4 regions of the Clostridioides sp. LIBA-7678 genome follow, and region 4 is predicted to be linked to each of the others. Evidence: riboswitches for the same ligand, from Rfam matches in the RefSeq annotation. Region 4 holds a riboswitch; each other region holds the start of a gene.
The links. A riboswitch is a leader RNA that binds a small molecule or an ion and turns the genes downstream of it on or off. The one in region 4 is predicted to bind cyclic di-GMP.
Positions count from the first base shown of each region.

Region 1: linked by a shared signal. The riboswitch ahead of ACTG46_RS10545 (SH3 domain-containing protein) and the one ahead of ACTG46_RS17465 (Cys-Gln thioester bond-forming surface protein) in region 4 are both predicted to bind cyclic di-GMP.
Region 2: linked by a shared signal. The riboswitch ahead of flgB (flagellar basal body rod protein FlgB) and the one ahead of ACTG46_RS17465 (Cys-Gln thioester bond-forming surface protein) in region 4 are both predicted to bind cyclic di-GMP.
Region 3: linked by a shared signal. The riboswitch ahead of ACTG46_RS15630 (SrtB-anchored collagen-binding adhesin) and the one ahead of ACTG46_RS17465 (Cys-Gln thioester bond-forming surface protein) in region 4 are both predicted to bind cyclic di-GMP.

Region 1 covers NZ_CP196987.1:2,182,465-2,190,936, forward strand. The annotation lists gene ACTG46_RS10535 (TetR/AcrR family transcriptional regulator) at 1-573, opposite strand, end outside; gene ACTG46_RS10540 (hypothetical protein) at 822-1,220, opposite strand; gene ACTG46_RS10545 (SH3 domain-containing protein) at 1,572-2,060, opposite strand; cyclic di-GMP riboswitch class I at 2,145-2,238, opposite strand; gene ACTG46_RS10550 (ABC transporter permease) at 2,751-5,081, shown strand; gene ACTG46_RS10555 (ABC transporter ATP-binding protein) at 5,092-5,853, shown strand; gene ACTG46_RS10560 (NTF2-like N-terminal transpeptidase domain-containing protein) at 5,955-6,800, shown strand; gene ACTG46_RS10565 (hypothetical protein) at 7,210-7,374, opposite strand; gene ACTG46_RS10570 (carboxymuconolactone decarboxylase family protein) at 7,910-8,242, opposite strand.
Region 2 covers NZ_CP196987.1:299,444-307,915, reverse strand. The annotation lists gene fliG (flagellar motor switch protein FliG) at 1-824, opposite strand, end outside; gene fliF (flagellar basal-body MS-ring/collar protein FliF) at 837-2,387, opposite strand; gene fliE (flagellar hook-basal body complex protein FliE) at 2,412-2,726, opposite strand; gene flgC (flagellar basal body rod protein FlgC) at 2,736-3,140, opposite strand; gene flgB (flagellar basal body rod protein FlgB) at 3,148-3,465, opposite strand; cyclic di-GMP riboswitch class I at 3,873-3,963, opposite strand; gene rfbG (CDP-glucose 4,6-dehydratase) at 4,620-5,696, opposite strand; gene rfbF (glucose-1-phosphate cytidylyltransferase) at 5,696-6,469, opposite strand; gene rfbC (dTDP-4-dehydrorhamnose 3,5-epimerase) at 6,480-7,025, opposite strand; gene ACTG46_RS01735 (SDR family oxidoreductase) at 7,028-7,951, opposite strand; gene ACTG46_RS01730 (glycosyltransferase) at 8,161-8,472, opposite strand, start outside.
Region 3 covers NZ_CP196987.1:3,350,720-3,359,191, forward strand. The annotation lists gene ACTG46_RS15630 (SrtB-anchored collagen-binding adhesin) at 1-1,887, opposite strand, end outside; cyclic di-GMP riboswitch class II at 2,000-2,085, opposite strand; gene ACTG46_RS15635 (cation diffusion facilitator family transporter) at 2,211-3,389, opposite strand; gene ACTG46_RS15640 (alpha/beta hydrolase family protein) at 3,613-5,232, opposite strand; gene ACTG46_RS15645 (polysaccharide deacetylase family protein) at 5,310-6,404, opposite strand; gene ACTG46_RS15650 (prolyl-tRNA synthetase associated domain-containing protein) at 6,937-7,488, shown strand; gene ACTG46_RS15655 (calcium-translocating P-type ATPase, PMCA-type) at 7,573-8,472, opposite strand, start outside.
Region 4 covers NZ_CP196987.1:3,771,631-3,780,102, forward strand. The annotation lists gene prdA (D-proline reductase (dithiol) proprotein PrdA) at 1-1,050, opposite strand, end outside; gene prdR (sigma-54 dependent transcriptional regulator PrdR) at 1,477-3,237, opposite strand; gene ACTG46_RS17465 (Cys-Gln thioester bond-forming surface protein) at 3,608-5,755, opposite strand; cyclic di-GMP riboswitch class II at 5,771-5,856, opposite strand; gene prdC (proline reductase-associated electron transfer protein PrdC) at 6,253-7,566, opposite strand; gene ACTG46_RS17475 (polysaccharide deacetylase family protein) at 7,956-8,472, opposite strand, start outside.

The DNA.
Region 1 (8,472 bases), 1.6 Mb from region 4:
GTGAATAATTCCTTTGATAATCTGTTTTTTTTGCTCTAATTCTTTCTCTGTTAATTCAGTTAGTGAGTCTTGATGTAATATTGCAAATGATGAATAAAGAACAGCATTTGCAAGCTCTAAATCCGTTTCAATTGCACAACTCCCAATCTCACCTTTATCACGCATATAGTTTATATATTTTGCTATATGAGGAACTAAACTTTTTAAAGTTAATTGATTGAGTGCAATTTGCATACTCCAATGAAATTTACCTAATTTAAATGTCTTATACTTTAAAAGAGTTTTTTGTAATAACTCAAATACCACATCAATTTTAAGATTATTTGGTATACAATCATCATACAAAACATCAGAAAAACTTTTTTCATACTGAGCTAGAAATAATTTTATAACTTCATTGAATATTTCATCTTTTGATTTAAAATAGTGATAAAACATACCAACTTCACCACCAACACTATCTAAAATCATTCTTATAGAAGTATTTTCATACCCATATTCTAAAAACAAATTAAGTGCATTCCCAATAAGTTCATCTCGTTTACCACCATTTAATATTCGTTTTCGTGCCATTTTTGTATCTCCTTTTAAACAGAATATCATTCTGCTTAAATTATATCATGCTATAAAATAAACATCAATAATTAGCAAAACGCTATTCTTTAAATTACTATCTAATGAAGAACAAAATCATAACAATATAATTCCAACTAAACTATAAAATAGTTATTCATAAAAAAACTTAAAATAAGATGAAAAGCAATATTGTATATAATACAATAAAATCATATAATACAACTATGTAATTTTTATTCTTGTATTTAATAAAATTTCTTCTTCTTTCTTCTAATAAATATTATCCCAATTAAAGCTATAACAATAAATACAACTATTACTGAAAGTATCAATTTTGAAAGAATATTATATCTTCCTATGCTTTGACTTTTATGTTTATCTAAATTTCTATGTCCATAATTTTTAGTTCTTATAGTTCTTTTCTTCAAATTAACTCTACTTTTTCTAGATTTACTACGTTTATGCTTACTTTTAGATTTAATAGTTTTAAATCTAGTATTATTAGATTTATAATTTTCTTGTGCTGAAGAAATGTATACACTAGAATCAATAATAGCTTCAGCCTCAACTTGCAATGGATTTATAGTGCTAATTATAAGCAAAAAAGATATAGCTATTCCAATCAATGTTTTCTTTTTTTTCATATTTTCCCCCTCATAAAAATCTTATATCTAGTTTATTATAATATATATAAAACTAAAAATTACAAAATTTTTCAAATTTCTTATATCTTTTCTTATCTTTAATATTATTTTTATCCTATCAACTTTCTTTTTTATTAAAATTTTCTAAATCAATATCAATTTATGGCACCTAAAATACAAATCATAAGTTAAATCTATTTTCAATTAAATCTTCGATTTACAATTAAAATGACCTAGTTAATTTATTATATTTAATATTATAATAAGTTTTTTTACAAAAGAAAAAGAATCCTATGAATAGGATTCTTTTTCTGAAATTTATTAGTATATTTAAAGCTTACTAGTATCCAATTATGATAAACTTAAACATTCTTCTATATATTGACTATATACATATCCAGAATATTTTTTTCCATTTCTATCAATATTAACCCTTGCCCATTTGCCAACACTATAACATACTTCAACTTTAAAACCATCAGGAATTGTAGTTATAATTCTAGAGTCTAATGTTCTATCATTTCTAAGTTCTAGACTTAAGCCATTCGTTCTTATATTTCCTACATAATTCTTTTTTCTATTTTTTACTATACCATTACTATTGCTTTTAGCATTACTTAATTTTTCTAAATATTTATAAAGTAACCAACCTTTGTCATAATTACTTTCAACCTCTGCCCATATTCCATCGACACATTTTAACTTAACAATTTTACCTTCTGGTATACTTTTCAACTTCATACTATTTATGTCTGGTCTTTCTCTTAAATTTAATTTAATTTTAGTCTTAAAATTGATGCTAGATTCGCCAAAACTTTTCAACATTAATTCAGATATCATCTTAAGCCCTCCTCTTGCCAAATATTAAGTTATTAAAAATATATAACTTTAAAAAATACTTTCAACAAAAAGAATTATTATCTTTTTGGCAACTGGCTGACATGACCTTTATTATATAAAGATTTTAGTCCCTATAGCTTTGCGTCATTAGATTTATCTAATATTGCCTATATCTGAATAATAACATAATTTAAACAATTTAAAAATAATATTACATCAAATTTTATATTAATTAAATATAAATTAAATTTTTAATTAATAATAACCAAAAAATATCTTTATATTTATTAATTTAATTATTCTTCTTCATAATTCATCTAAAAAATAGTAATTTATATATGATATCACTACTTTTAACAAATCTTTTTCAATAAATATTAATATATAAAAATAATCGATAATTTTTTACATCCTTAATTAATATAAAAAATTAATGATTAATAAAAACCTAAAAATAATTTGTATTAATTATTCTCTTTTTAAAATTTTTACTACTCTATCTATGCTAAATCCTCTCTACGCACTTTATCATAAGATGTATATATTTTACTTTTTAAATGACTTGACAAACTAATGATATTATAATATTATCATTATAGACCGACGGTCAGTTTGATATTTATGTTTATATAGCTACTAAAAAAATTCTAAAATATTTAATACAAAATTTTTAAGAAATGAGGATTATTTATGCTAAAAAGAATATTATTAAAAGATTTAACACGAAATAAAGTAGTAACAATTACTCTATTTATTTTTATTTTACTTGCATCAATGCTAGTATCTAGTTCAATAAATATCATTATAGAGCTAACTAATTCAATGACTTCCTTGTTTCAAAAATCTCATACACCACATTATGTCCAAATGTATTCTGGGAAATTACAACAAAAAGAAATTGATAAGTTCTCATCTAAAACTCCATATATAAAAAAACAGCAAACTTCTGAACTTCTAAATATAAATGGAGCTAATATTTTTCTAGGAAATAAAGTAGAAAATCAAGCTAATAGTGTACTAGAAAATAGTTTTACAAAACAAAACGATAAATTTGATTTTTTATTAGATATGGACAATCAAATAATGCAAATAAAAGATGGAGAAATAGGTGTCCCTGTATATTATATGAAACAATCCAATTTGAAAATTGGAGATACTATAAAAATTATTAATGGTAATTTCTTTATGGAATTTACAATAAAAGATTTTATACGTGACTCACAAATGAACCCTTCACTTGTTACTTCAAAGCGTTTTTTAATCAGTGACAATGATTGGAACACGTTAAAATCTAATATAGGAGAAAGCGAATATTTAATTGAATTTATATTAGATGATATAAATAAAATTAGTGAGTTTGAAACGTTATATCAATCAACTAAGCTCCCTCAAACAGGTACATCAGTGACTTATTCTATTTACAAATTACTAAATTCTTTGTCTGATGGGATTGTAATTACTATTATCATCTTAATTAGTATTCTTCTTATTACAATTTCTATTTTATGTTTACGATTTACTTTAATTACAACGATTGAAGAAGATTATCGAGAAATTGGTGTTATGAAGGCCATTGGTATTAAAAATGGTAACATCCAAAACTTATATTTAATAAAATACTTGTTAATTGCATCTTTTGCAAGTTTTCTTGGTTACATACTCTCATTATTTATAGGCCCTCTTTTTACAAAAAATATTTACATTTATATGGGAGCCATAGACAAAACCATTTTTAGTATTCTCGTTCCATTTATAGGTTCAGTTCTTGTATTTTTAAGTGTTGTATTCTTTTGTAAAGTTATACTTAAAAAATTCAAAAAAATATCAGTAATTAATGCATTAAGAGGTAACCGTTCTACTAACTCTGTAAAATATGGATTCAGTTTTCAAATACACAAAAATAAAATAACAAATACTAACATACTTTTAGGATTAAACGAAGTGTTTAAAAAAATTACAGTCTATGGATTGCTTTGTTTTGTATATACGATTTGTATTTTTATTATGACTGTACCAACTAATTTTTTAAATACTATTAAATCACCTGAATTTATCACTTATATGGGTGCTGGCAAGAGTGATATTCGTATTGATTTGCCTCAAACAAAACAAACTAAGCATCTTTTTAATTCTATACTAGAAAAAATTAATGTTGACAATGATGTTAAAAAGTATGAATCCTTTACAACAAGTTCATATAAAATAAGAAATAAAGATGGCAAGATAGAAAATATTAAAATAGAAAATGGAAACTTTAAAACTTTCCCACTGACATATGTAAAAGGTTCTGCACCAATGAAAGAAAATGAAATTGCATTGTCTGTCATAAATGCAAATGAACTAGAAAAAAGCATTGGAGATAATTTATCAATTTTCTTAAAAGATAAAGAGTTGATTTTAACTGTTAGTGGAATATATCAAGACATTACCTATGGTGGTAAGACTGCAAAAGCTATGCTACCATCTAGTGAAGATAATATACTATGGCATATTGTAAATTTGAATTTAAAGCCTGGTGTCAATGTAGCAGATAAATTAAAGCAGTACAGCATAAATTATTACCCTGCTAAGATTACTGCTATGAATAATTATACAAGTCAAACATTAGGTTCTGTTATCAGCCAATTAAGACTTGTTATAAAATTAGCTGTTGTTATATCTATTGCAATTTCTTCACTAATTACTGCGATGTTCTTTAAAATGCTCATTGCTAAGGATACGCCACAAACAGCAATTATGTTTAGCTTAGGATTTTCTACTAAAGATATACGCATTCAATACATTACTAGAGCTTTATTGATACTTATGATTGGAACTGTTTTAGGAGTCATTATGGCAAATACACTTGGACAAAAAATATCTGGATTACTACTTTCTGGTATCTCAAATCTCCAGTTTGTAATAAATCCATTAATTGTATATGTGCTTTATCCATCAGTTTTAATTCTCACAGTATTAACTACAATTATAGTAATTAGTAGAGCAATTAATAAAATAAAAATTATGTCTATTATAGAATAAGGGGTATGTTATGAATAATATTATAGAAGCTAAAAAAATTATTAAAGAGTATACTATTGGTAAAGGAAATGTACAACAAGTTTTGAAAGGAATAGATTTGTCAATTCAACATGGTGAATTTATATCTATTATGGGTTCTTCTGGCTCTGGTAAATCAACACTACTACATAACATAAGTGGAATGGATAAATTAACTTCTGGTACAGTCAAATTTTCGGGTGAAATGATTTCTAATCTGTCAGAAGAAGCATTATCAAAACTTCGATTAAAAAATATGGGATTTATATTTCAACAAAGTAATTTACTTAAAAATTTAAATATATTTGATAACATAATTATTTCTGCTTACTTAAGTAAAGAAAAAAATCGTCAAATAATCAATGAACAAGCAACAAAACTTATGGAAAAAATGAACATTCTAGAAATAAAAGATAAAGATATTACTCAAGTCTCTGGAGGTCAACTTCAAAGAGCTTCTATATGTCGTGCTTTAATTAATAATCCGAAAATTTTATTTGGAGATGAGCCCACAGGTGCACTTAACTCCAAGTTAACAAATGAAATAATGGATATTCTTATAGATATTAATCAATTAGGTACAGCTATTATGCTTGTAACTCATGATGTAAAAGTAGCAATAAAAACAGAACGAGTACTATTTATGTCTGATGGTATGATTGTTGGGGAAATTAAATTAGGTAAATTTAATAATAATGATTCAAAATACCGAGAAAATAAACTGATGAGTTGGCTATCAGAGTTAGGTTTTTAATTTTACTAAACTATTCACTTTATGTACTTTAAAGCTAATGACTTATTCAATGTTTGATGCTAAAATATAATTAATAAAATTTAATTATAGGTGATTGCATTATGAATATTACTAAAGGCATAACTTTACTCTTAACATTATCAATTGTAATATCAGTAGTAGGATGTTCCCCAAAAGAAAGTGCTAGTGAAGTAGCAAAACAATATATTGATAGAGTGAACTCTGGTGACTATGAAACAGCATATAGTTTATTAAGTAAAGATAGCAAGAAAAAAATTAGTATAGAAAATCTTGAAGAATTTCAAGATATTTTAATTGAAACAAAAAGAATAATTAACTATAAAATAGGTAAAGAAAAAACTATAAAAACATATAACTATGGTGGAAAAGAGTATAAAAATGTTGTTAAATTAGAAGAAACTTTTAATATAAAAAATCTTCTTTATAAAAAAGATGAATCTTTAAAGGTAAATAGATATTTTGTAGTTGAAAATAATAAGTATAAACTCTTGTTATATGAAGATTTTAAAAAAGAATTTGGAATTAATAGTATGGATTTTGCTCAACTTAAACTTGATGATCATGGGCTGAAAATCTTTAAAGAAGTCGAAGTCATACTAAAAAAAGCTATTACTATTAATCCTACTGATTCAGACCTTTATTATGCACAAGCTTGTAATTATATGCGTTTCGATGGATATCCTGATTATCCAGATGCAACATACAATGCTTTGAATTCAATTAATAAATCTTTAAAGTATCTAGATAAAAAGGACGCTGACTATAAAAAAAATGCAAGCAATGTATATAACTTAAAAGGTGTTATACTCATGTTTCATAAAAAATTTGATGAAGCTCAACAATATTTAAATAAAGCGTTATACTTTAATAAAGATAATAAAGATCCTAAACTCAATCTCGATACACTAAAAAATAAACTACAATAAGTATTTAATTTTTAGTTATATGCTATATAAAGTATTTCTATATATTGTTTACGGTTAAAGCATAATTTCTTTAAAATTAATTACAATTTTAAACTACAAAGACTTATTGCTATATAAATATTAATCTATAACAATAAGTTTTTTATTTAAATAGAAAATGAAATTGCTAAAACTTAGTTATAGAAATTCAAACTAAAAATCTTAATAAATTTTCAATTATATTATTTAATAAGATATTAACTAAATTCACACATCTAAATCTAAACACTGTTTATTAAATGCTCTATGTTATGTATATAAAAGCATTTAAATACATTATCTCTATAATAAATTAAACATTAGAATACCTCAAATAATAAAAAAGAAGGTATAAAGAGCTACCCTCAAGCTCAATATACCTTATAAATGTCTAAACTTCATTTTTTACTAATTTTTCTATATCTTTGATAATATGTTCTTTAGATTTTTTTCCAGCTATAGCATCAAAAATTGCAACAGCCTTTTTCTCTCCAAATTTTTCTGCTACATCATTAAAATCTAGAAATCTAACACTTTCTTTTTGTTTACCAAACATATAACACCTCTCATACACTTTTATATACTTATTATAACTTCTATATATTTATTTTTCACCAATAAACGTTAGACAAATTAGTTCCTTTATTTTTTCAGTCTGATTCTATTTTCAAAATTCCTAACAAAAACAGTTTATTCTACTCTATAAATAAAAATAGACAATTTAATTTGTAGTAAATTTGATAATAAAATACAATGAACAAAATTTTATTTATTGTACTTTCAAAAACTTTTTATTAAAACTTATATGACTTATAAAAAATATATTACTATATGAAACATAAATATGTAAATATAATTATCCCAATATTCAATTTATTTAAAACAATAAAAAGTATAGTATATTTAATAGCAACACTATACAATTCTCAATATAATCTGTAATAAAAAAATACTCTAAATTTTAAAATCATTTTTAACTTTTTGTATACAATTATAAAAAATCAATAAAAATATATAATTATAAGAATAAAATTTAGCACAATTTTAAACAACTAAATGCTACTAATATAAATAAATTATTGATACTAAAATTATACATTAAACTCTTCTAGAACCTTTATTGCGAATCTTGCGTTTGGATATGTAATAGACCCACCACCAATTACACCTATTTTTATTGCTTCTATAATTTCATCATTACTCGCACCAGAATTAATACAACCCTCAATATGATAACAAATACATTCATCACATCTACTCAAAATAGAAATAGCTAATCCCATTAATTCTTTATTTTTTTTGCTTATAGCTCCTTCTGAATAAGCCTTATCATCAAGACTTCCAAATACTCTGAAAAATTCATCTGTATCACTTAATTTTTTATTGTAAAACTTTCTATATTCCTTCATTTCTTTAGTATTCATGTTCTACCTCCTATATTTATAAATAATTTTTTATAATAGTAACACACTATACTTATACTTTCAACATTAAATGCAAATTTTTAAATCATATTCAATAGATTAATTAATATAAGTTCTTAAAATTTTCAATATACCATATTAATTTCATTAAATAATATTTTTTCAGAGCTAAAACAAACATCTTAGTACATTTTAAATTATATATTTTAGCTCTGAAAAGTATTGCATTC
Region 2 (8,472 bases), 720 kb from region 4:
TTTAGTACTTTTTGTATGCTCATATCATCTAGTTTGACAATATCTTCAAATACAAATATATGAGATTTAATTTGGGCTGCTAAAGCTGGGTCTTTTTCTTCAACAGTATTCAAAATATTCTTTTCTGTTTTTCTATCAGAATTAAGTAATATTTGAACTAATGTAGCTATTCCACCATAATCTTTAAAATCATCACCACTTATTGAATGTAATTTATCTTCTAATGAACTTTCAATTACTTTTATAACTTCTGGAGATATTGAACCCATTGAACTTATTCTCATAGCTACCTCATTTTGTAAATTAAAATTTAAATGAGCTAAAATTTCTGCACCATCTTGTGGTTCCATATGTGCAAGTAAAATAGCTATAGTTTGTGCACTTTCATTTCTAAGTATTTCTAATATTTTCTTTGTATCCAATTTTATAATATGTTTAAAAGGCTTTGTACTTGTATCTATTGATATACCTTCAAGTAATTTATTTGCTTTAGAATTTCCCAAGGCATTACTTAGCAATTCTCTTGCATATTCCAGCCCACCTTCTATAACATAATCTTTTGCTTTATTTATTTCTACAAACTCTTTTAATATTTCTCTTCTTTCTTTTGAAGCTATTGAAGAAATATTTGCAATTTCCAAACCTATTTTTTGAACCTGTTTATCTGGAAGGCTTTTTATTATATCACTAGACACAGTTGGTCCTAATGTCATTAAAAGTACAGCAGCTTTTTTTAAACCCTCACCTTCTATTTTCTCACTCTTCTCATTTTCACTTATATCACTTAAGTCAAATGCACTAACATTCGTAATTTCTGTGGACACATTCTATCCCCCTTACTCATTTAACCAAGTCTTTATTATTTCTGTTACTTGGTCTGGTTTTTCTTCTGCATACATTTTAACAGCTTCTTCTAATGTCAATTCTGGGTCATCCCCTAATAGAGGATTATCTTTCTTATCAACAGTACTAGAATTAGCACTATAAACTTCATCCTCATAATCCATATCTTCTTGTTCACTTCTCTTCTTATATATTAAGTATCCAATAGCACCTACTGCAATAACTGCCACTACTCCAATAACTGCCTTTATTATATTAGTTTTGAAGCCTTCTTTTTTAATCTCTTCCAGTTCTTGTTTAGCTTCAGCCTTTCCTTTAGGGTCAAAGACCATTGAAACAACACTAAGAGTATCTCCCCTTGCTCCATCCATGCCTATAGCATTATTAACTATATCTTCCACATCAGCTTGAACTCCTTTAGCTATTTTTCCGTCTATAGCGACAGAAGCTGTCAATCTTCTAAGTTCTCCTGGTGCAATTATAGTATGAGTTTCAATCTTACCTGTCTCATATTCAAAACTCTCATCCAAACTATCTTCTGTGTTAGTGCCATTTTTATTTCCTTGATTATTCATATTAGCATCTACGCCTTGGACATTATTTGTTGCAGATTTGGATGAATTTTTTGACCTTGTTTCTTTTATTGCAACTTTATCAGGGTCAATTTTTATTTCAGTTTTTTCGGCTGTATCAAAACTTAAATCTGCATTTACTGTAGCTTTTACTTTTCCTGTACCAAATATTGGCTCTAGCATTTCCAAAATAGACTTTTCTAATTGTTTATTCAATGCTTGTTCAGATGCCTTATTTTTATCAACACTAATACCACCATTTATAGGTTGATTATTTTCATCAACTTCTTCATCATCTAAGATACCTTCTGATAATAGATTCATCTTATTATCAATAACTTGAACATTTTTCTCTGGTATATTTGTAACACTTCCTGATACAAGTGCCATAACAGATTTTATTTGATTTTTTTCTAAAGTTGTTCCTGGCTTTAACATTAAGTAAACTGCTGCACTTCCTGGAACTGCTTCTTTCTCAAACACTGATGACTCTCCAAATGTTATATGTACTCTAGTATCTTCCACTTGTGGAAAACTCTTGATTGTTTTTTCTATCTCACCTTGTATGATTCGTTGCTTCTTAATTTGAAACTCCTCATCAGTAAGTCCTATAGACGAACTATCATCCATTAATGCAAATCCTTTAGAACCACCTGTAAGACTTGGAGCTAGCTCCAGCCTCAACTTATCGACTTCTGTTCTAGGAACATAAATTGTACTTCCCTTTACCTTAGTATCTATCTTTCTAGACTCTAATTCTGCTGATATATCTGCAGCATCTTGAACATCTAGTTCTGAAAATAAGACTGCATACTTATTTTTACTTGCAGATATTGCTGTAAATACTAGCGCTAAACATATAGCAACAATCCCTATACCTAATGCTATCTTAGTTCCTTTTTTTAAAGAACCTATTTTTGTCCTAGATTTAGCAACTTGCTCCTTAATCTTATTTTTAAAACTGGCTATCATTGATTATTACTCCTGTTCAAAAGGCTAAATTTGTACTTTATTCATTTCTTGATATGCATCATGAATCTTGTTTCTAACTTCTATCAGATATTGCATAGATAGTTGTGCTTCTTGACCTTTTAACATAACTTCATGCATAGAAACATCTTCGCCTTTTATAAATTTTTCTTTCATATTATCCGCTGTCACTTGTTGAAAATTAACTTTGTCTATAGTATCTATTATTACATCTTCGAAATTCTTTTTTTCTTCTTTATTAAGGTTTAATGGTTTTGTTTCTCCAATCAAATTATCTAACTTTGCACCTTGCATTAAATTGTTAATTTGTGTAATTGGCATAATTTATCCCTACTTTCCTATTTCCAAAGCTTTCGATATCATAGATTTCTGAGCATTCAGTGTGTCTATGTTAGAATCATATGCTCGTGAAGCTGTTATTAAATCCGTCATTTCAACCAATATATTTACGTTTGGATATTCTACATATCCATTTGGTTTTGCATCTGGATGAGATGGGTCATATACTTCTTTAAGAGGTGATTTGTCATCTTCAACAGATGTGACTTTTACTCCTAACATACCTAATTTATTATCATAGTTTTCTTCAAAGGAAACAATTTTTCTCCTATATGCTTCTCCATTTGGACCTCTTGTAGCATTTATATTAGCTACATTTGATGATATGATATCCATTTTCAAACTTTCTGCTGTTAATCCACTAGCAGATATCTCCATTCCACTGAACACACTCATCTTCTAGTTACCTCCCAGTTATTATTGATTTAGTCATTGCAATTTTGCCATTTGCAAAACCTATTAAAGCATTATATTGCAACGTTGTCATTGCTTGCTTTACTTTTTCTTCTTCTATATCTACATTATTGCCATCTACCCTTAGACCTTTGGAATTGTCTATTTTTTCTTCTATTTTTGGCATGGCATCATTTAATGTTTCTTCAAAAGTTACATAATGTTTTTTGTAACCTTCAGTATTTATATTTGCTATATTATTTGCTATTGTTTGACTTCTTAGATTAGTTGCATCTAGTCCCATTTTTATAATGTCATATGTATTCATACTCACCCCTCCTCAAAATATATTTATTTGCTATATTTAATGATTAAAAAAATGAAGTTGCTATATTACAAAAAATGACTTCTTTGTTCATTTAAATCTATTACAATTCTATTACATTAATATAATAACGAATTATTTTAGTAAGAAATCTAATTTAAATTCAATTAAATCCAATAAAAATAAAAAAAAATTTTAATATGTATTTAATTTCCCCTTCATAAAGTTGCCTTTTTTTGTAAAATAGCAACTTTTTTAGATAAATTTCCTTTATTTTATATTATAATTGGTAAAATATGTTATTATGTGTATTTTCTACTATAATAAAGTAATTTTTCCACAATAAAATGACCGCCAAAAAAGCAGTCATTTCGACTAATCCTAAGTATACAAATATACTTAGGACTCTTTTTGGCAACTGGCTAGCATAGTTCGCATATACAAACCTTAGCCCCTATAGCTTTGCGTCACTAGATTTCTCTAGTTTTGCCTATTTAGTTTTACTTTAAGTATACAATAAATGATAAAATTTTTAAACATTTTTCGTATATTTTTTCATTAGAATTAAATCTGTTAAAATTATTTCAACCTACTTAATTAATATAAACTATATTTATTCATAAAAATAAGATTTTTAAAATCTCTCTTTTTAATTATACTCCAATTTAATGGTACATCCTAAATATAGGTAATAAACTCATATTTTATTTTATATTTTTTCTAGTCAAGAATCTTCTAAATCCATTGTTTTCTTTTCATCACTACATACTCCTTAAACTTTAATATATCTATTTATCCTAAGTTATATATCTTCTACATTTAGTTCTTTAATTAATACTCTAATTATCTCATATAGCTTAATATGCAGTTTATCTATTGCTCCTTTCTATAAACAAATATATTTTTATATTCAAATTCATCTAATTGCATCAATTTATCAAATATCAAATAGAGTAAATTACCTACTACACTTATAGTTCTTTTCAATCCAAATCTAATTCAGATATTAACTCTTCTAAATTTATAATTGACATTTTCTCATTAGTTTTTGTTATATTATTCATGTATATTTTTACACAAAAAAGTAAATCCTGTCTCCCAGAATTCACCTTTCTATATGTACAAATTATTATTTATTTTGATATATCTAATTATCGTTACTTAATAAGCGAAATAAAATTATTTATTTGATTTACACATAATCTATATATATCTGAACAATGATATTTCTGATACCACTCACTTGTAAATTTCAATGCTTCATCAATACTTAAGGTTGGCTTCCATCCTAATTCAAAGATAGCCTTACTCACATCAAGATTTAACATTTTTGTTTCATGAAAACTATTATTTTCTAGGCATCTCCAAGATCCCGTTCCATAATACTTTATTAACTTTTCAACAATATATTTTACATCAACAATAGAATCTATTTTGGGTCCAAAATTCCATGCATCACTATACTTAGTTGGATTTAGCTTCATTTTTTGACCTAATAATAAGTATCCATATAGTGGCTCTAGTACATATTGCCATGGTCTAATTGAATTAGGAGATCTTAGTATAATATCACTCTGACTTTCTAATGCTCTTATACAGTCTGGTATAATTCTTTTTTCTGACCAATCGCCTCCTCCTATTACATTTCCAGATCTTACTGAAGAGATAGCTTTGCCATGCTTATGATACATTTTAGGACTCATATATGATTCTCTCCATGAATTAATTGCGATCTCACACGCTGCTTTTGATGAACTATAAGGATCATATCCGCCTAAAGAATCTGTTTCTTTATACCCCCAAACTTGTTCTTTATTACTATAACATTTGTCTGTTGTTATAAATATTGCAACTAAATGTCTGTTGCTATTTTTTATGCACTCAAGCATATTTAATGTTCCCATTAAATTTATCTCATATGTAAGAATAGGATTCAAATACGATTCTTCAATTAAAGGCTGAGCTGCCATATGAAAGACATAATCTGGCTTATATTTATTAAATACTGCCTCCAAATTGCTATAATCTCTTATATCTCCTCTTATATCTATAATTTTTTTTGATACTTCTGCTAAGATAAAGTTATCTTTTTTCGTTTTTGGATTTAATGAATATCCTACAACATTTGCTCCAAGCTCTTTTAGCCAAATCGAAAGCCAGGAGCCTTTAAATCCTGTAGCTCCAGTTATTAAAACGGTTTTACCATTATATATATTATCAAAGTCAAAGTACATCACCAAATCCTCCAAAAGGCCTTGTTATTTTTCCAAAGCATATTAAGATTATTCATATCTCTTTCGTTATCCATACATGCCCACAATCCTTTATGTTTATAAACTGATATTTCTTTATTTTTAGCTAAGTCTTCAAATAATCCATATTCTAAATCGCAAGCATCATCTTCTGTAAGAAATTCTAATAATTTTTTATTAAATACCATAAAACCTCCATTTATCAGACCTTTTGATGTTTGTGATTTTTCTTCAAATGATTTCAATACATTTCCATCAGCTACTAATTCTCCAAATCTAGCTGGAGGTCTTACCCCTGATATAGTCAACATCTTTCCCATATTAACATGAAAATTTATAAGCTCCTTTACATTTATATTTGCTAAACCATCTCCATATGTCAATAAATTTATATCATCCTCTAAATATTTTTCAACCTTTTTAAGTCTTGCTCCTTTTTCTGAGTTTATACCAGTATCAATTAATGTTACTTTCCAATTATTTTCATCATTATTATTAAGAAATTCAATATTTCCACTACCAATCTCAATAGAAAAGTCATTATTTCTAAAATCATAGTGTAAAAAATAATCTTTTATAACATCTGCCTTATAACCTAGACATATGATAAAATCATTTATACCATAATGTGAATAAATTTTCATTATGTGCCATAATATCGGTTTTCCACCAATCTCTACCATAGGTTTAGGCACAACATTTGTTATATCTCCCAGTCTACTCCCATATCCTCCTGCCAAAATTATTGCTTTCATATTAAACTCCTTATTCTAATCTACCATTTGTGTATTCAAGAAAAGTTGGCCATTTCTTATCTTTATCTGATAAAATAGGATCTTTCGTATTCCAAGCTACATTTACAGAATCCCATCTTATACCTTTCTCATATTCTGGGGCATACATAGAAGACAATTTGTAAACAACCATTGTATCTTCTTCTAAAACTTCATATCCATGAGCAAATCCAGCAGGGATATATGCCATATTTCTCTTTTTTGAATCTATATAAAAACATACAAATTGCCCATATGTTTTTGACTCTTTTCGAATATCAATAGCAACATCTAATATGCTCCCTTTTACGCAGTAAATTAATTTACTTTGTTCAAATGGTTCATTTTGAAAATGTAAACCTCTTATTACTCCTTTATTAGATGTTACAAATAAATCTTCCTTAAATTCTTCTAATATTCCTAAACTTTCAAAAGATTTTCTATGATATGGTTTAATTGTTATTCCTCTATTATCTTCAAACATACTTGGTAAAATTTCTATACAATTTTCTATATTTGTTTTTTTTATTTTATACATATCTAGCCTCTCTTCATATTAGAATTTTTTTCAATATCCATCATAAGACTTATTCCTTCATACAAATCTATTGTAGATACATTTTTTAATATATTTTCTTCACTTGTATATACTTTCATCATCTCTCTATCTTTATAAGGTAACTTTCCCAATTCAATATTTAATTTTTTTCCAATAACAGATTGAAATATCTCTATGACTTCCTTTAATTTATATATTTTTTTAGGCAGTACTAAAAATTGTTTGTATTCTTTTGGTTTTAGTTTTTGTATAATTTCAATTGCAATTAAATACGCTTTTATTACATCATCAATATAAACTAATCCTAACTCTTGCTCTCCACCTGACATTTCTAATTTTTCATCACTTATAGCAATTTTTTTTAATAAATTAATAACCTTAGGTCTTAAATCATAGGGACCATAGGTATCTATCAATTTCAAAGTTATCATTCTCATATTTGATACGTCAATATAATATTTTGAAATTGATTCAAAGGCCTCTTTAGTAGCTGCATATAAGTTAACAGGATTATAATTACAATTATTATAATTTTGCCAATGTGTACCTGTATTTATAAAATAACCAACTTTTGCATTGATAGAAGCTTCTATTAATTGTGTTGGAAATAATACATTGCTATTTATCAAATCTATAAGTTGGCTTGAAGTATGACTTCCTAAATACAAAGAAGCTAAATTTACAACAATATCAGGTTCAATGCTTTTTAATATGTTGTTCAATTCTATCGTATCTCCATTAAATACATGTATACTTATATTTTTTTCTATTTCTGATATTGAATCCAATTTAGAACTTTTTCTAACAAGAATATGAACATCATAATTCAACATATAAAGTTTTTTTACTAAAAATGATCCTATATATCCAGTTGCTCCTGTTAATAAGATTTTGTTTTTACACATATAAAATTATATCCTTTTTTTATTTTTTTGGTATATTAATCTAATTCATCCTCTAATTTCGAAACACAATACATACAATTGATGAGACATAATCTATGTAAATGGAATATCTAAAGGAATAATTTCACTCTTTCTAGACTATAATCTAGTTCAATTTTTGCTATCGTAATTAAATTGTTTTCTCTATTTCTATGAATTTACCTCAACTACTAAATATGGTAAATAAAATTACTTATAAATTCATTAAAATAATTTAAATATATATCATTTGGATAATATTTAATAAATTGTCTTATAGAACTTTTATTTTTTTCTTTTAAAATATACATTTCCTCTTCTATATCTTTTTTTATATAATCATTTAAATTTCCATCCATATGAAATAGTCTTTTCTTATCTCCTAAGCATGATAAAAACCACTCATATGGATATTTGCCAAAAATATCATTAAAACTATATTTTCTTTTAGAATTTTTCATAACTTCATCATATACACAATTTAATTTATTTACTGTATTACC
Region 3 (8,472 bases), 420 kb from region 4:
GTATTTAACAATTTGACTATCATTGTTATTTAAAACTTTTTTATCAACTTCTTTTTTTGCACTTATTAATCCAGAGTTTTTCTTAAAACTTATCTCATCGCTTTTATCAACTTGACTGTTATTTGCATCAAGAACAGCTCTATTTGTATAACTATCTTCAATACTAATAACCTTTAATGTATAAGCTATATAAAACTTTGATTCTACTTCTTCTTTACTAAGATTAATCGTAAATCCAGTTATAACTTTATCTACTTGACCGCTTTCATTTCTTTTCTCTTCTATTTTATATGAAATATTGTTTGCGATTTTTTCTTTACTCCAAGGAGTCCAGTTACCATTCATTGGAATTTCTACTACTCTAAAATCATGTCCAGCTTCTCCTGCTGTAGTTAATCTCATACCCTCTGGTATATTATCTGTTATAACAACATTACTTATTGGCGACTTATCATCATTTACTGAAATCTGATAGTTTATTACTTGGCCAACTTGAGTAATATTTGTTACTCCTGAATGCCCTTTAGTCAAAAGATAATCGCTACCTCTATCAAAGATACTTACAGTAGCATCATCTTCTTGTACCTTCTTACCATCAGATTCTATCCTAGCTACATTTTTATATTTATTATCATGTTTTGCATTTTCATCACTAATTCTAGCTTTGTATTTAACAGTATATGCTTTATCTATATTTCCAAAATTAACTGATATAGAATTTGCACTTTGTTCAATATTAAAATCACTTACTTCTTTCCCATCACTTGTTACTACACTTACAGAATCATTTACTAGTGTCAATCCTTCAGGAAGCTCATCATACAAAGTAATATCTTTCAATTCTTCCTGTTTCTCATTTACTAGTATGCTATAATTTATATCTTTATTTTTAACTGGCATAAATACTGTAGTTGATTTTTTTCCTTCAACAAGTTTCTTAAGTGTTCCTTTAGACTCTTCTTCCTCGCCCTTATCTCCAGGCTTTATTTCTACATCCACATCTCCACTTCCACTTTCTATTTTTCCAGTAGTCTCAATATGAATTTTTGTATTTGTCTCTTCATCAACCCTTTTAACGTATGCTTCTAGACCTATTTTTCCTTGCATTACACTTTGACCATTAGGAAGTTCTCTAAATGTAAGTGTATATTCTCCATTACTTTCTGTTTTGTCGAAACATTCACTTGTATAATCTAAATTAACTTTATTAAATACATCTGGCACCTTGAAAGTTATTGAATCACCTGCTTGTATTCCCTTTGATGTTGGAGTATAAGTTAAATTAAATGATATCTTTTTCATTGATTCAGTTTCTATTGTACTATTATTAATTTTTATAATAAATCCATAATCTTCATTCTCTTCATTAAGTTCTTCTTCTAACGTTTTCAGCAAATTCTCATCTTCTAGCAGCTTTTCTTCTTTTGGAGTCTGCTCTATATTTTTATTATCTAGTGGCTTTTCCTCTTCTGGAGTCTGCTCTGGTTTTTTGTTATCTGATGGCTTCTCTCCTTCTGGAGTCTGTTCTGGTTTTTTGTTGTCTGATGGCTTCTCCTCTTCTGGAATCTGCTCTGGTTTTTTGTTGTCTGATGGCTTCTCCTCTTCTGGAGTCTGCTCTGGTTTTTTGTTGTCTGATGGCTTCTCCTCTTCTGGAGTCTGCTCTGGTTTTTTGTTGTCTGATGGCTTCTCTCCTTCTGGAGTCTGCTCTGGTTTTTTGTTATCTGATGGCTTCTCTTCTCCACTTGATGAACTAGTTGAATTATTTTGAATCTGACTGTTATCTCCTAATTCTGAAGCATAAGATAAGGTTGGATAGATTGTAGATACTACCATACTTAAAATCATAATTAAACTTATTAATAATGCCTTTTTATTCTTCTTCCCCATATAGATTTCTCCCCTCTACGCTATCTATAATTTATAAACTTCTATTTATATCCCATTAAAATTAATTCTAAGCAAAAAATTATATAAAAAAAGCCATGAAAATAAATAAATTTATATCCATAGCCGGTTGCACCACTGACTCAGTATGTCCATAAGGTGCCCAATGATAGAACATACATCAACATCTCTATAATATTTTATAAAAAACAATTAAAATTGTTATATTCATACTAGATACAATTACATATCTATATTATATTATGCCAACATCTTCCTGTCTATATATTTTACATTTTTTTCCTTACAATAATTTTAATTAATCATTAAATAAAATCCTTATCTACAACAATTACACAATTATATTCAGGATTCATCTCCTTAACCAATTTAGTTATATCTTCTTTTAATTCTTCCTCTGACATATTCTTAGAGAATTCAGAAGGATTAACTACTATATCAAACACTAAATTTTTCTTACTTCCCTTTCCAACTATTCTGAAATCATGCATAGATTTTACAAGACTATTTTTCTTAAGTATTTCTTCAAGTTCTTTTTTTGCTGACATAACTTCTTCATCTTCGAGACATATAGGGTCCATATGAATTACTAAATACATATCTAATTTTTCAGATATTTCTCTCTCAGCATTATCTATAATTTCATGAATCTCCATTATATCTATATTTGATGGAATTTCTGCATGTATAGATGCTATACATCGTCCAACTCCATAGTTATGAATTATTAAATCATGTGTACCTATAATATGTTCATAAGATAATAATGATTCTATAATAGATTTTACCATTTCTTCATCTGGTGCTTCTCCTAGAAGAGGATTTATAGTATCTTTTACAAGAGAAAATCCAGCATAAAGTATTACTAGTGATACTACAATACCAACATATCCATCTATAGGTAAACTAGTAAATCTAGCTATGACAAATGATATAACTACGCAACTCGATGTAAATACATCTCCTAAAGCATCAAGTGAAACTGCTTTTAAGGCTGAGGAGTCAATTTTATTTCCCATAAATTTATTAAATTTACTTAACCAAATTTTAATCATTATAGATGCAATTAAAAGTATAAGTGGTATTACTTCAAATTTTATAGGTACTGGATTTACTATCCTTTCCACAGATGACTTTATAAATTGAAGTCCTACCAACATTACCATGAACGCCACAATTAACGCCGATAAATATTCTATTCTTCCATGTCCAAAAGGATGCTCTTTATCAGCTGGCTTACTTGCTAATTTAAAACCTATCATAGTTATCGCTGAGGATGCCATATCAGAAAGATTGTTAAATGCATCAGCCATTATAGCTATACTTGATGTAAGCATACCTATAGACACTTTTACTACAAATAAAAGTAAATTAGATAATATACCTACTACTCCAGCTACATACCCATACTTATTTCTAACATCTTTATTTTGAACGTTTTTACTATCTTTGATAAATGTTTTGACCAGGATTTTTGAAAACATAAAATTTACCTCCTTGTCTTCTGTTTTACTGACAAATTTTAGAATTTATATCTTTATTTATGATAACATAATTCGTCTATAAAATTCTTAAAAGTTCATATATCAATAAGATATTACTAATTTTATACATTTATTATAAATGCAATGTATTCTTAGCTTAAATTATTGGATTCTAATAAAACTAGTCCTAGATATTTTATAATTTCATCTAGGACTTGTATTACTATTTTATACCAACTATTTTATTTAACATAATCGAACCTGTTTCTGGATTTTCAAATTCAATTTTAACACCCTTTATATTAGATAAATCTATATTTTTAAACTTATCAATAGGTATTATTGTATCACTTATTGGAGTATACCTTGACCAAAACTCCATAAATTTACCTTCTACATATTCGTCTCTCACAGCTTTACCCTCAAAATACTTCATAGCAGACACTTTATCATTATCCAAAGTTACACTACTTTCTTTTCCTTTAGAATCGACTAAGCTAAGTTTAAATGAAACTATTTTATCTTTACTATTTAACTCACTAGGAGAATTTAACGCCCATCTAAATTTTAATGCAGAATAATCTTTTAAATTTTTATTATTTAAGGGCAATTCTATTTTTCCATCTTTAGATTTCCAATCAACTTGCAATAAATCTAAATTTTCACTTGAGCTTATATTACTAAAAAGGTTTGCAGTATCTTTATCTAATCGTTCTGACTCAACTAACTCTTTTGTATCAACATTACTTGAGTCTATATTTTCAAATGACTTTTTGTTGAATAATTCTAAAGAACCGCTATATTTAACTTTATTTAATGTCTGATACCCATACATTTTAGATGGCAATCCATTTTTACTAAAAATAGGAGATTCACTATCATCAAAATCAAAAATAGATTTCATATAGTCAACTGCATAATTAGAAAAGAACTCTCTATGTTCTTCTTTCCCTAATTTTTCAGGATAAGTGCCATCTGTATCTCGTGGTGGAGAAAATTCTTTTTCTCCTAAAACTGAGTTATATGCATTGTGATTTCCACCTACTAAATAAGTTAGTCCTAGTGGACTTTTTCTATTTTTATCCAATGATATATCATAAAAAACATCATCCCCACTATGGATAACATCTCCATCATATTCTGATACTATTATTGCTGTTGGTACATCTGGAAACTTTTCTATTGGACTATTATAGGCTGGTGTAAGTGATATAATTCCTTTTATCCCTTTAAATCCTTTTTGTATTTGGTCTTGTGCTATTTTTAATACCCCAGAACCAGCTACAGAATGACCTATAAGACCAATATTATCTAAATCAACTTTGTCTTTAAGATATATTCCAAATCCATTTTTACTGCCATCATATGCATCTTGAAAAGCTTTTATATAAGCTTGAGTCAGATATGTTATTCTCTCATTTTCTACAGGTTCTCCATACTGAAAAGTATAGTTTACTGAAGTATCAATAGACACCCCTATAATACCATTTTTAGCTAAATCTTCAGTAAGATATTTAAATCCATTTTCAAAATCATTTTCTCCATCTCCATGTTGCCCATGAAAAATTAACACTATAGGTGCTTTTTCTTTTATATCTTTAGGAGCTGATATTATACCTTCTATCTTAAAAGGTATGGTCTTCCCCCTTACAACCATTTCTGATGTTCCCAAACTAAATTTATTAGATTCAATTTCGTTGTCATTATTTTTTGTTGACTTTATCTCATATGTTATTTTTTCATTTGAAACTACACTAGAATTAGAATTACTTGTACAACCTACAAAAAGAGCACTTATTACTGCTATAGATAAAATCATACTAATCCATTTTTTCGATTTCATAAATTTATTCCTTTCTACCATATCTGTTTAAATACTATTTATTGGATTTCTAGTAAACTTTCTTTCTACCTTCATACTTATTTATTAACCTTTCTAGCATTATAATCTATAACCTTATCTGCATTGTATAAATCTAAAAATTTTTCTTTCTTATTTAGTAGAGTAATACCATCTATGTTTCTTCTATCAGTAATAACTAAATTTTTATCCTTATAAATTTTTTCATATGATATTGGACCTACACCTGCAAAAATCGTAAATCCTTTTGACTGAAGATACTCCAACCCTTTAGATGACTCATTAGGAAACTCACCATATGGAGGTATATATATTTTTGTTTTTCCAACGACTGATTGAACTTCTCTTTCCCATTTAATAGTATCATCTCTAAGCTTTTCTAGAGAAATTTTTTTGAGATTTGGGTGTCCATAACTATGGCTAGCAAATTCCCATCCATTTTCTTTTAGCTTATAGACTACTCTCTTACATTGTTTTAATTCTTCATTTCTATTTGGATAATCTCTTTGAATTCTATAACCCAAAATACCTTCAAATCCAGTTACTGCTAAAACTCCCTTTGCATTATTATGAGAAAAATCAGGATGTAGTTTTACAAAATCTTCAATTAAAGGAACCATTTCTGTTTCTGTACTAATAAGATATTTACCATTTGGTTTTTTAATATATCCAGCTAACTCATTATTTCTATCTAGGACAATTTTTTCTGTTATTCCATTACCTAACATATATTGATTATAATTTATATCATCTATAGATATAATAATTGGTCTTTTTCCTTCTGGTAACAATAATTTTTTTCTTACTGTTAACTTCTTACCACCAACTTCTTTTTCCTCATATACATCTTTGTATGATACAAGTATAAAGTTCCTTTGATATAAGTTATTCAATATTTTTTTAAATTCTTTTGTAGTAACAAACCATTTAGAAAATGTTTTAGATTCATAATCACCATCAAATGCCATTTCTGGATATACGATTAATGGATGTACAAATATATGTTCAATTTTACCTTCATAATACTTACTTGTATTTTCACTTATTTTTGAATTATTTTTTTCATATTCTAAATTTGTATCATAAAAAGCATATGAAAAATTACTGATGGACATAATTATAACTATAGATAATATTATAAACAAATTTTTCATAATATTTCTCCTTCAACATGATTATAAATAATAAAGCTTATTATATTAAAATAAAAACTTATTACTTACATTCTTTTTATTTATTATGTTTAATTTGTTTATCACTATACACCATATTAATAGTAACATTAATCTAAATTTGTATTTATAAACAAGTTAATACATTTATATCAAGCTTTGTACATACTATTTAGAATTATGGTATTATTTTTCCCAAGTATTATTTATAATATGATTTTTATTTATAATATATTTTAATTTAAAATTCTGAATAAGTATCTTTTTATAAGTATTTTTTCAACTAATTGTTTTTATATTTTATTCTGATAATTTATCTTGTTCTAAAAAAATAGTCTCAAACTCTGGAAGTGTTGGAAGTCTTAACAAATGTCATATATTTTTGAATATTCATATCTATACTATGTATATCTCACATCCATCTGATTTTATCATATTTTATATGATAAACATTCGCTTTTATAATTTATAACCTTATGATACACTATGCACATAGGATTTTAAACGGAAAGGAATGAAAGAAATCATGTTTTTTGTAAGTGATATTTATACAGAAGCACCTATTAAATTTGATACTCCATTACAAAAAGAGGTATATAAAATATTACAAAATTTGAATATTGAATTTGAACGTGTTGACACAGACGAAGCAATTACAATGGAGGATTGTGTTCAGATTGATAAAAAATTAGATATGAAGATGGTAAAGACTCTATTTCTTTGCAATAGACAAAAAACAGCTTTTTATCTATTTATTATGCCAGGTGATAAACCCTTTAAGTCAGCTAATTTTAGCAATGCATTAGGAGTATCTAGAGTTTCTTTTGCTCCTGCTGAATTGATGGAAAAGATGTTAGGTACTAAAATTGGCGCAGCTACTATTTTCAGTGCTATACTTGACAATGATAATATTATACAAATTGTTTTTGATAAGGATGTTGTCAATGAAGAATGGTATGGATGTAGTGATGGGACTACTACTAGTTATATGAAAATTAAAACAAATCAAGTCATTCACGATTTTTTACCTTTTGTATGTCATACACCATCTATAATTGAATTGTAATATAAAGAAACATTAAAGAAAGATACTTGTATAAAACACAAAACCGCAAAGTCATGATATATTCTACTTTGCGGTCTTATAAAATTAACTTTTGATACTAAGATTTCTAGTTCTGCTATTTTTTAGCGTTCTAAGGACTAGTTTTACAAATTCATTCGATATTAAAATAGTTGATGCAAATAGTATTATTTTTATCCACATATTAAAATCTAAAGAAACAGAGTTAAAGAAACTCTGGAATACTTGTGTAAATATTATCTGGATTATACCTGTAACGACTATTATTTGTAATGCCAACTTATTCTTAAAGAAATTAGGTATTGTACTATTAAAGCCAAACTCCCTACAATTCAATGCATTAAAAAGGGCACTGAATGCAAATAAAGAAAATATAACAGTACCTTGTTCATCTGGTGTGGCTCCCAATATATTAAAAGCTGATTGTGTAAATACAATTGTAATTATAAGGATAGCATTTATAATAATATTTATAGACATAGACCTAGCTATTATTCCAGAGTGTCTATTTATTGGTTTTCTTTTCAACACATAATCTCTAACAGGTTCTAATCCTAATGCAAGAGCTGGAGGACCATCCATTATTATATTTACCCATAATAATTGTATCGTAGTAAATGGCATATCTTTACCAGTAAGTTGAGATATTATAGCAATTATAAATGCTACTATATTTACAGTAAGCTGGAACTGTATAAATCTTTGGAAGTTTTCATAAATACCTCTTCCCCATTTTATTCCCTCTACTATTGTACTAAAACTATCATCAGTCAATATTATATCTGCTGCATTTTTAGATACTTCTGTACCTGAGATTCCCATAGCAATACCAACATCTGCTTGACTAAGAGCTGGAGCATCATTTATACCATCACCTGTTACGGCTACAACCTCACCACTTTTTTGAAGTGCAGAAACTATTCTCATCTTTGTATCTGGTTTACTTCTTGCTACAATAGATATTCC
Region 4 (8,472 bases):
TTCATCAACTACTAAAGAGTTGTCAACTGTTTTTAATGCTTCTCTTATTTCTTGAGTTACATAGTCAAATGCACGGTGAGCAGCTAGAGGTCCTGGTCTTTCCATGTTAGTTCCTGCTTTTATTGTTACTTGACCTTTGATGAATATTTCACCTTTGTCAGCAGCACCTGGTCTACCCCACATCATAGTAGTATTTAACTCACCTTCTGAAGAACCGAATTCACCTATTTGAACTCCATCTTCATCTGTACCAGTTAATACCATTACAGCTCCATCTATAACTCTAGTTATACCTGAACCTAATTCGCCTTCTTCTTTAGTAGCGATTGGTTGTATATCTAATACAGCTTCACTGTAAGTTTCATATTTATCAGGAGTTATTATTTCTAACTTCATATCTACAACTAACTCTTGAGTATCATTAGCTTCTTTACATATTTCTTCAGCGTTTCTGATGTATAAAGTAGTTCCTTCTATTTTAGTCTCATCAGCAAACTCAACTTTATCTATTTTAAAGTGTTTTTTAGTTAAGCTTCTTAAAAGTTTCTTTTCTTCAACTTTTGGAGCTACTTCTGCTGCACCTGCTACTGGAGCTGCAACGTTTGCTACTGGAGCAGCAACTCCTGCTTGACCAGCTACTGATAAAGGTATTTCTAAGCTTATATTTTTACCTTCACCTATGTGTATTTTAACTGTTTCACCTAAAACTCCTGTGCTTACTGGAACTACTGCTGCCTCTGCTACTGGAGCTTCTTCTGCTACTGTTTCTTCTACTACTTCTGCTTTAGCCTCTCCTGCTTTGTATCCTTCTACATTTTCTGTAGTCATTGGAGAAAGAGCATCTAAAGTTTCTTTTAACTTAGCTCCTAATACTTGACCTATAGTTAATCCATTTTCTGGTATTGTTAATAATCCAGAATCCTCTAAGTCTGCAAATATTGCTGGATCTTCTAAGTTTTCTGGCGCTATAATTGTTCCCGCTTCAAATCTACAACAACAAACTGCTGGGTCATTTGCATGGGCTTGAGCTGTTTCTAAAGTTATTGACATAGTATAAAATACCTCCTTACATTATTTTCTTATTTATTATTTTAAATCTCAACTCCTCAACAGGTAACCCCTTAACTGAGAAATTAAGTAAATTAAAACCTACATAATTTTTAATAATTAATATTATTTTTTATCATTTAAAGTCACTTTATATATAAGCAATTCCTATGCCAACTTATTAACAAAAAGTTTTTTTCTATAATAGATTCTGCTTCTATCGCTATTTTTAGCCAAATATTATATAAATATTTATTTAAAATATGTTATTTTTTGTAATTGCAAACATTTTCTCCAACAAAAAAAGTGTCAATTAATCAACACTTTTTTATTTTTTTTAACATACCTACATATATAACATTGCTATGGACATTGATTTTACTAGGTTTAAAGTTAAAGTTTATTATTTTGTCAAAATTTAGTCATGTGTCATATTTTAGACACATCTATTTTATACTGCTCTATCTTATAGTATAACGTTGTTCTTGGTATATTTAATATTTTGGCTGCTTTAGCTTTATTTCCTTTGGACATCTTAAGTGCCTTTGTTATATTTTTTACTTCAATCTTTTGAGTAGCTTTCGTCAAATCTAATGGATACTCTTCTTCTTCAGTACTATTATTTGTGGAATCCATCATATAACTTGGTACATCTTCCACATCTATTTTAGAATTTTGGGATAACACAACAATATTCTCAATTGTATTTTTTAATTCCCTTATATTTCCTTTCCATCTATAGTTTTGAAATATATCTATTACATCTTTACTAATTGTAAGAACAGGTTTGTTGTTTTGTTTACATATCTCCTCTAAAAAGCTATGTACCAATAATCCTATATCCTCTTTTCTCTCTCTAAGTGGTGGAATCTTTATCTCCACAACATTTAATCTATAGTATAAATCTTCTCTAAATTTCTCTGCTTTTACCATTTTACCTAAATCTTTATTAGTAGCTGATATTATTCTAGGATTTATTTTTATTGTAGTATCTCCACCAACTCTTCTTATTTCCTTTTCTTGTAGTACTCTAAGCAACTTAGCCTGCATACTAAGAGGTAAATCAGCAATTTCATCTAAAAATACAGTCCCATCCTTTGCAAGTTCAAATATACCTATTCGACCTTTTTTGCTTGCTCCAGTAAATGCACCTGATTCATATCCAAAAAACTCACTTTCAAACAACTCATTTGGTATGGCACTACAGTTAACAGGTATAAATTGACCTTTTCTCTCACTATAATCATGAATAGCTCTGGCAAATACTTCTTTACCTGTACCACTTTCACCCCAGATAAATATGCTACTATTGGTTCTAGCTACTTGTTTTGCAATCGCTTTCGATTTTTCCAACTTATAACTCTTACCTAAAATTTTATCAAAGCTACCTTTGGATAAGTTTTTAACTTCATTCTTTAAATATTTCAATGTATCATTTACCTTTTCAAGTTCAAGAGCAAGTATCTTGGCTTCTGTAACATCAACTTCTGTACATACAACACCAATAAATTCTTCCTTATAAAATATAGGATTTGCATGGACTAGTGCATACATATTTTCTTTTTTATCTGTAAAATATAAGTCACTCATACCGATTTTACTATTTAATACTTTTTCTGAAATAGTATTTTCCAAAAATTCGTTCATCGGTCGACCGACTATGTCTTCAGATTTTATATCATACCTTTCCTCCATAAACTTATTCCACAATATAACTACACCTTCGTTATTTATAGCACAAATTCCTTCTTTAATTTGTCCTATAATATATTTCAAAGTCAATCCATAGTCTTCCAAATGCATATATAAATAGTCTCTAATATGCTCTTGTTTTAAGACTCCAATAATTTTATTGTCTCTAAGAACAGGGAGAATTCCTATATTTTTCAATATCATTATATCTCTGCACTCATCTAAGGTTAGACCTTCGCTGACATATATTACATCCTTTTTCATTATAAGTTTTACTGGTTGACCGTCATACTTCTTATGCATGTCATAAAGATTATGTATATCTGTCATAGATATAATACCTTTTAATTCACCAGATGAATCTATTACCATTAGAGTTTTTGTGTTACTTTTTATCATTTCTTTTATTGCATCTTCAATTCTTGTGTCTTCGTCTATAGTTGTAAATTTTGTATCCATTACCTCTTCTACTTTTTTTACTTCTGGTATCGAAAACATAAAGTCCCCCCTTTATAGTAGTACATCATCAAAACTTATTTATATATATTTATTCTAGCATATCATAATAACAGTTTATTAAATAATTAATATTAAAATTTCTTAACTGTTTAATATACAAATTTCTAATACAAATTCATGTAATTACTAAAATGAATACTTAAATCTATACAAATGAAATCAAATGAATTATACCTTTAGTATATTATTTTTTCAATACTATTTTCACCTTCAAAGTATTTTTCTATTCACAAAACAATTAACATCTGTTCTCACAAAGGTTATACTTACATAAAAAAATGCCTCAAAATGATTTTAAATCAATTTGAGACAATATATTTTAAAACTTAATAACAAACAGTACTCCATATTAATTTTTTGCTCTTTTTGTTTGATACACTAACCCACAAATTGCTACAATACCAATAAGTATGTATGGCATTATTTGAGTTTCATCACCTGTTTTTGGTGATTTTACAACTATGTCATTTGTTGGTGGTACTGGTGGATTTACTATTGTATCATTTTTTGATGGCACTGATGTATTTTCCACTGCATCACCTGATGGTGGCACTGGTGGATTTATCACTGTATCATCTGATGGTGGTACTGGTGGATTTATTACTGTATCATCTGATGGTGGTATTGGTGGATTTATCACTGTATCATCTGATGGTGGTACTGGTGGATTTATCACTGTATCATCTGATGGTGGTGATGGCTTAGGTTTATGACCATTTGAGTTATCATTACCATTATCTGGTGGCACTGGTGGATTCACATCAGGGTCTCCATCTGTTGGTACACCTATATTGAAATCAACTTCCTCACCATTTTTTTGCTCTATTGTATAACTTAATAAATTTTGCTTACTAGTAGGCAATAAAGATGAATGGTCTTTATCACCAAAATCGAAAACTGTCTTAAAATATTGAATAGCTTTTGGGAAAATATAATCATAAGATAAAGCAGATATATTAGCTTTTACATCTGGCTTATTAACACTCTTAAGTTTAAACTTTTCTTGTGTTGAAATTTCTACTTCACCTGTACCTATTATATTTCCATTTTCATCATAAGCAGTTACTCCATCTGGTAACTTTAATTTAACTACACCACTATAACCTACTAAAGCTATAGCTTCTGTTTCATAAGTACCATCTTGATTCTTATCAAATTTGATATCAGTCAAACCATTACTCAAACTAGGTTTTCCTGTATCATTTGGCTTTAATTCTTCACGCCCTGCATTTAATAATGCCTCTAAGTAAGCTTTTGAATTTATTGCTGCTTCCTTACCTTTTAGATACTCAGCTTTTTCTTCTTCAGTCTTTGCACTCTCTATAAACATATCATAAAGCTTTATATTAGCTTGATATTGTTTAAGTCTTTCCTGCTCATTCATTTGCCCAAGCATAATCCAAATTGCATCTTGAGTAGTAGCATGAGTTATACCTTCATATTCTTCTCCACCTAAATTAAACTGTTGCTTATATCCAAATCCATCAAACTCGGAACCCGCATATAGTATAGATTTAATTGCATCTTCGTTTTGATTTTCTTGACCATTAAAATCTTCTGCTGGTAAGTATGGACTCTTATTATGACTAGTTGGAGATTTTAGATGATTATTATAACAAAATGCAGTTTGTTCTCCGTCCTCACCTTCTATTATATATTTCCCATCTTTATAGCCTGCACCTATAAGACCTTCTATTATATAATCAAAAGTTAAAGTTTTTGTAATATCATCAAATCTTACATCAAAATAAGGTCTATTTGAACCATCTGTTTCTTTTAATAAACATGTATCTTCTACTTTTGAATTTTTATTATACCATAATCCAATATTTGCATCTTTTGAAGTAAGTACCTCACTAATTTCTGACTGTACATCTGTTTTTACATCATTTTCATCTTCCCAGAAATTATATACAATCTTATTTATTTGAGATACAGTAAGATTAAGAATATCTTCAATATTCTGCTTCAAACTCATTTCTTCTACTTCTAATTCTTCCTCTTCTTCTGATGGTATAATTCCACCTAATGGTTTCTCTCCATCTGGTATCTCTTCACCTGATGGCTTCTCTCCATCTGGTGTTTCTCCTTCTGATGGCTTCTCTCCGTCTGGTGTTTCCCCTACTGATGGTTTCTCTCCATCTGGTGTTTCTCCTCCTGATGGCTTCTCTCCGTCTGGTGTTTCCCCTACTGATGGTTTCTCTCCATCTGGTGTTTCTCCTCCTGATGGCTTCTCTCCGTCTGGTGCTTCTCCTCCTGATGGTTTCTCTCCATCTGGTGTTTCTCCTCCTGATGGTTTCTCTCCATCTGGTGTTTCCCCTCCTGATGGTGTTTCTCCGTCTGGTGTTTCTCCTCCTGATGGCTTCTCTCCATCAAGTATTGTATCTTTTCCACTTACTTCGTCAGCATAAGATATTATTGGTGCAAATGCAGTAAATGCCATACTAAAAGCAATTACTAAACTAATTATACTTGATTTTTTAATTTTTATTTTCAAGATTTTCCTCCTATTTATATTTATAGCAGGTTGCACTACTAACTCCATATATCTTTTAAGTGCCCAAATTTAAGATATACTTCACAGTTTCTATAAATAGGTTTTTAGTAATTTTTATTTTTGTAATATTTTTTATTTTTTAAGTGCACTCTTTACGAACATTCTAAAATTATTAGTAAGAGACAAAAACTTATTCTTACATTAAAAAAGATACTGTAGAGTATCTTGAGATAATACAAAAATCTTTACTCTATTGGATAATTGACTCAATTCAATTTTTATATGTCAATATGACCACATATCTGAGTTTGTTTTTGTCTAATATAATTTTAATAGCTATTGCCATCATTATATATTAAATATTATATTTTGTCTATTTCTTCTATATTATTTATATTATTCGTTAATGTTATCGACATATCACAACAAAAAAACATCCCCGAAAACAATTTTACAATTTTTTCCAAGGATGTTTTATTATATATTTTTATATTATATTATTTTATTTTTAATCTTACGTCACCTTTTATTCTTCTTATTAATGGGTGATTAACTGTTCTCATTACATGGTCAGTAATATGATATACACCTAATTTTAATTTTGGTGCAGAACCCATTACTGTGTTACTACAGTCAGTACAGTTTCCTATTAATATAACTTCTGCTCCAGCTTTCTTAAATTCTATACATTTTTGAGCTTGTCCTGGACAGTGTCCTGGATTTTCACATTTTAATGCACCTTTAATTTCTTGAGCTTGTTTACATTTTTGAACTGATACTATATCAGTAACTCCCATTTTAGCTGCTATGTCTCTCATTCTTTCTTCATTAGGTCCACATGCACAGACTAAAAGACCCATTTTTCTCTTTTCATTAACAAATGGCATAGTAACTATTATACCACCACTAGTTTTAGTTATTGGAGTATCTAAAGTAGTAGCTTTACCAGTGAAAGGTCCTCCTAAGATTATCTCACCGTATTCACCTTTTATTCCACCAGCTCTTTCAATTAATTCTCCAACAGTAGTTCCAATTGGCACATCTTCAAATACTATAGATTCTTTTCCACTGTTTAATTGACCAACTACAGTTACATTTTTAGATATAACTGGTCTTTTTTGCTCAACAGCTTCTACTATTCTAGTTAATGTTTCTACATTTATTACTACTGCATTAGCTTCTGAAGGTAATTGAGTTGGCTCAAGTAATTTACCTAGAACATCTCTTACTATCGCTCTCTCTTCTCCCATTGGGTACATGTCAACTAGTTCTGCAACTTCTATATTATCTCCTGGCTTTATTACTTTTTTAAATGCTGCTATTGCTTCTGGATGCTTGCTTTTTATTGCTAGCATACCTTTTCCAGCATTAGTAACTTCCATAGCATATTTTATACCTTGGTAAACTATTTCTGGTCTTTCTTCTATTTCTTTTATGTTATGAGCTAATAAAGGTTCACATTCAGCAGCATTTGCTAATATTGTTCCACCTTTTAAATCTATGTTTAATTTTATATGAGTAGGGAATCCTGCTCCACCCATACCTACAACTCCAGCTTCTTTAATTAAGTCAAGTATACCTTCTCCTTTTAATGGTTCAAAAGTATCATCTTGTACTTCATCAGCTTCGATTACTATAGCTTGGTCATTTATTTCACTTATTTTTCCACTAACACTGGCATAAATATTTGCCCCTAATCCAGCTGGTTCTGCGATTAGAGTTCCTTTTTTTACTACATCTCCAACACTTACTACTGGCTTATCTGGACCACCAACGTGTTGTTTTAATAAAATAGAATATAGTTTGTTCAACTAGTACGCCCCCTTAAGTATATTAATTTTTTTTATAAGCTGTTCAAATAATGTTAATGTTATTTTTCTATTACAAGGTCTTAACATATTGTTTATTTCTATAGAACATATCGCTTATTAACAAAGCAATTTCTATGCCAACTTTTAAACAAACTTATACCCTTTGAAAATACTGTCTTACAGCATCCATAACTTCTTTCAAATATTTAAACTCATTTTATAAAAGTCAATTATTAGACACTTTTTCAACCAATTTAATCTATAATTATTGATATTGCATACATGCATAAAAAGTGTCAAGAAATAGACACCGTCTTTTTATCGACACTTTTCTAACATATACTATATAATTTACCACAACTTTACTTAAAATATACATTTACTACTTGTTAATTCTTAAGTTTCTGCACTCCATTAGAATCAATTATGTAATTATCTTTATATAATAAGTCTGATATTTTTACTAAACTGTATCCATCTTTTTTAAGCTTACTTATTATAGTGTCCAAATAGTTATCTACATCATTTATATTAGCATGAAATAAAACTATTGAGCCAGGTTGAGATTCTTTTATTACTTTTTCAATTACATGGTTTGGACCAAGCTCTTTCCAGTCTATAGAATCCACATCCCACTTAATTACTTTATAACCTAAATCACTGCAAATGTCCATAGCTTTGTTGTTTACATCTCCAAAAGGTGGTCTAAACAAATTTGTTTTTTTCCCTGTTATATTAAATATCTTTCCTGATGTAGTTTCTATTTCTTTTGTTATGTCTTCTTTTGATATTTCTTTCAAATTCGCATGGGTATTTGAATGATTGCCAATTTCATGTCCCTTTTCATCTATAGCCTTCACAATATCTTGATTATCATCTACCCAGCTACCAACTAGAAAAAAAGTA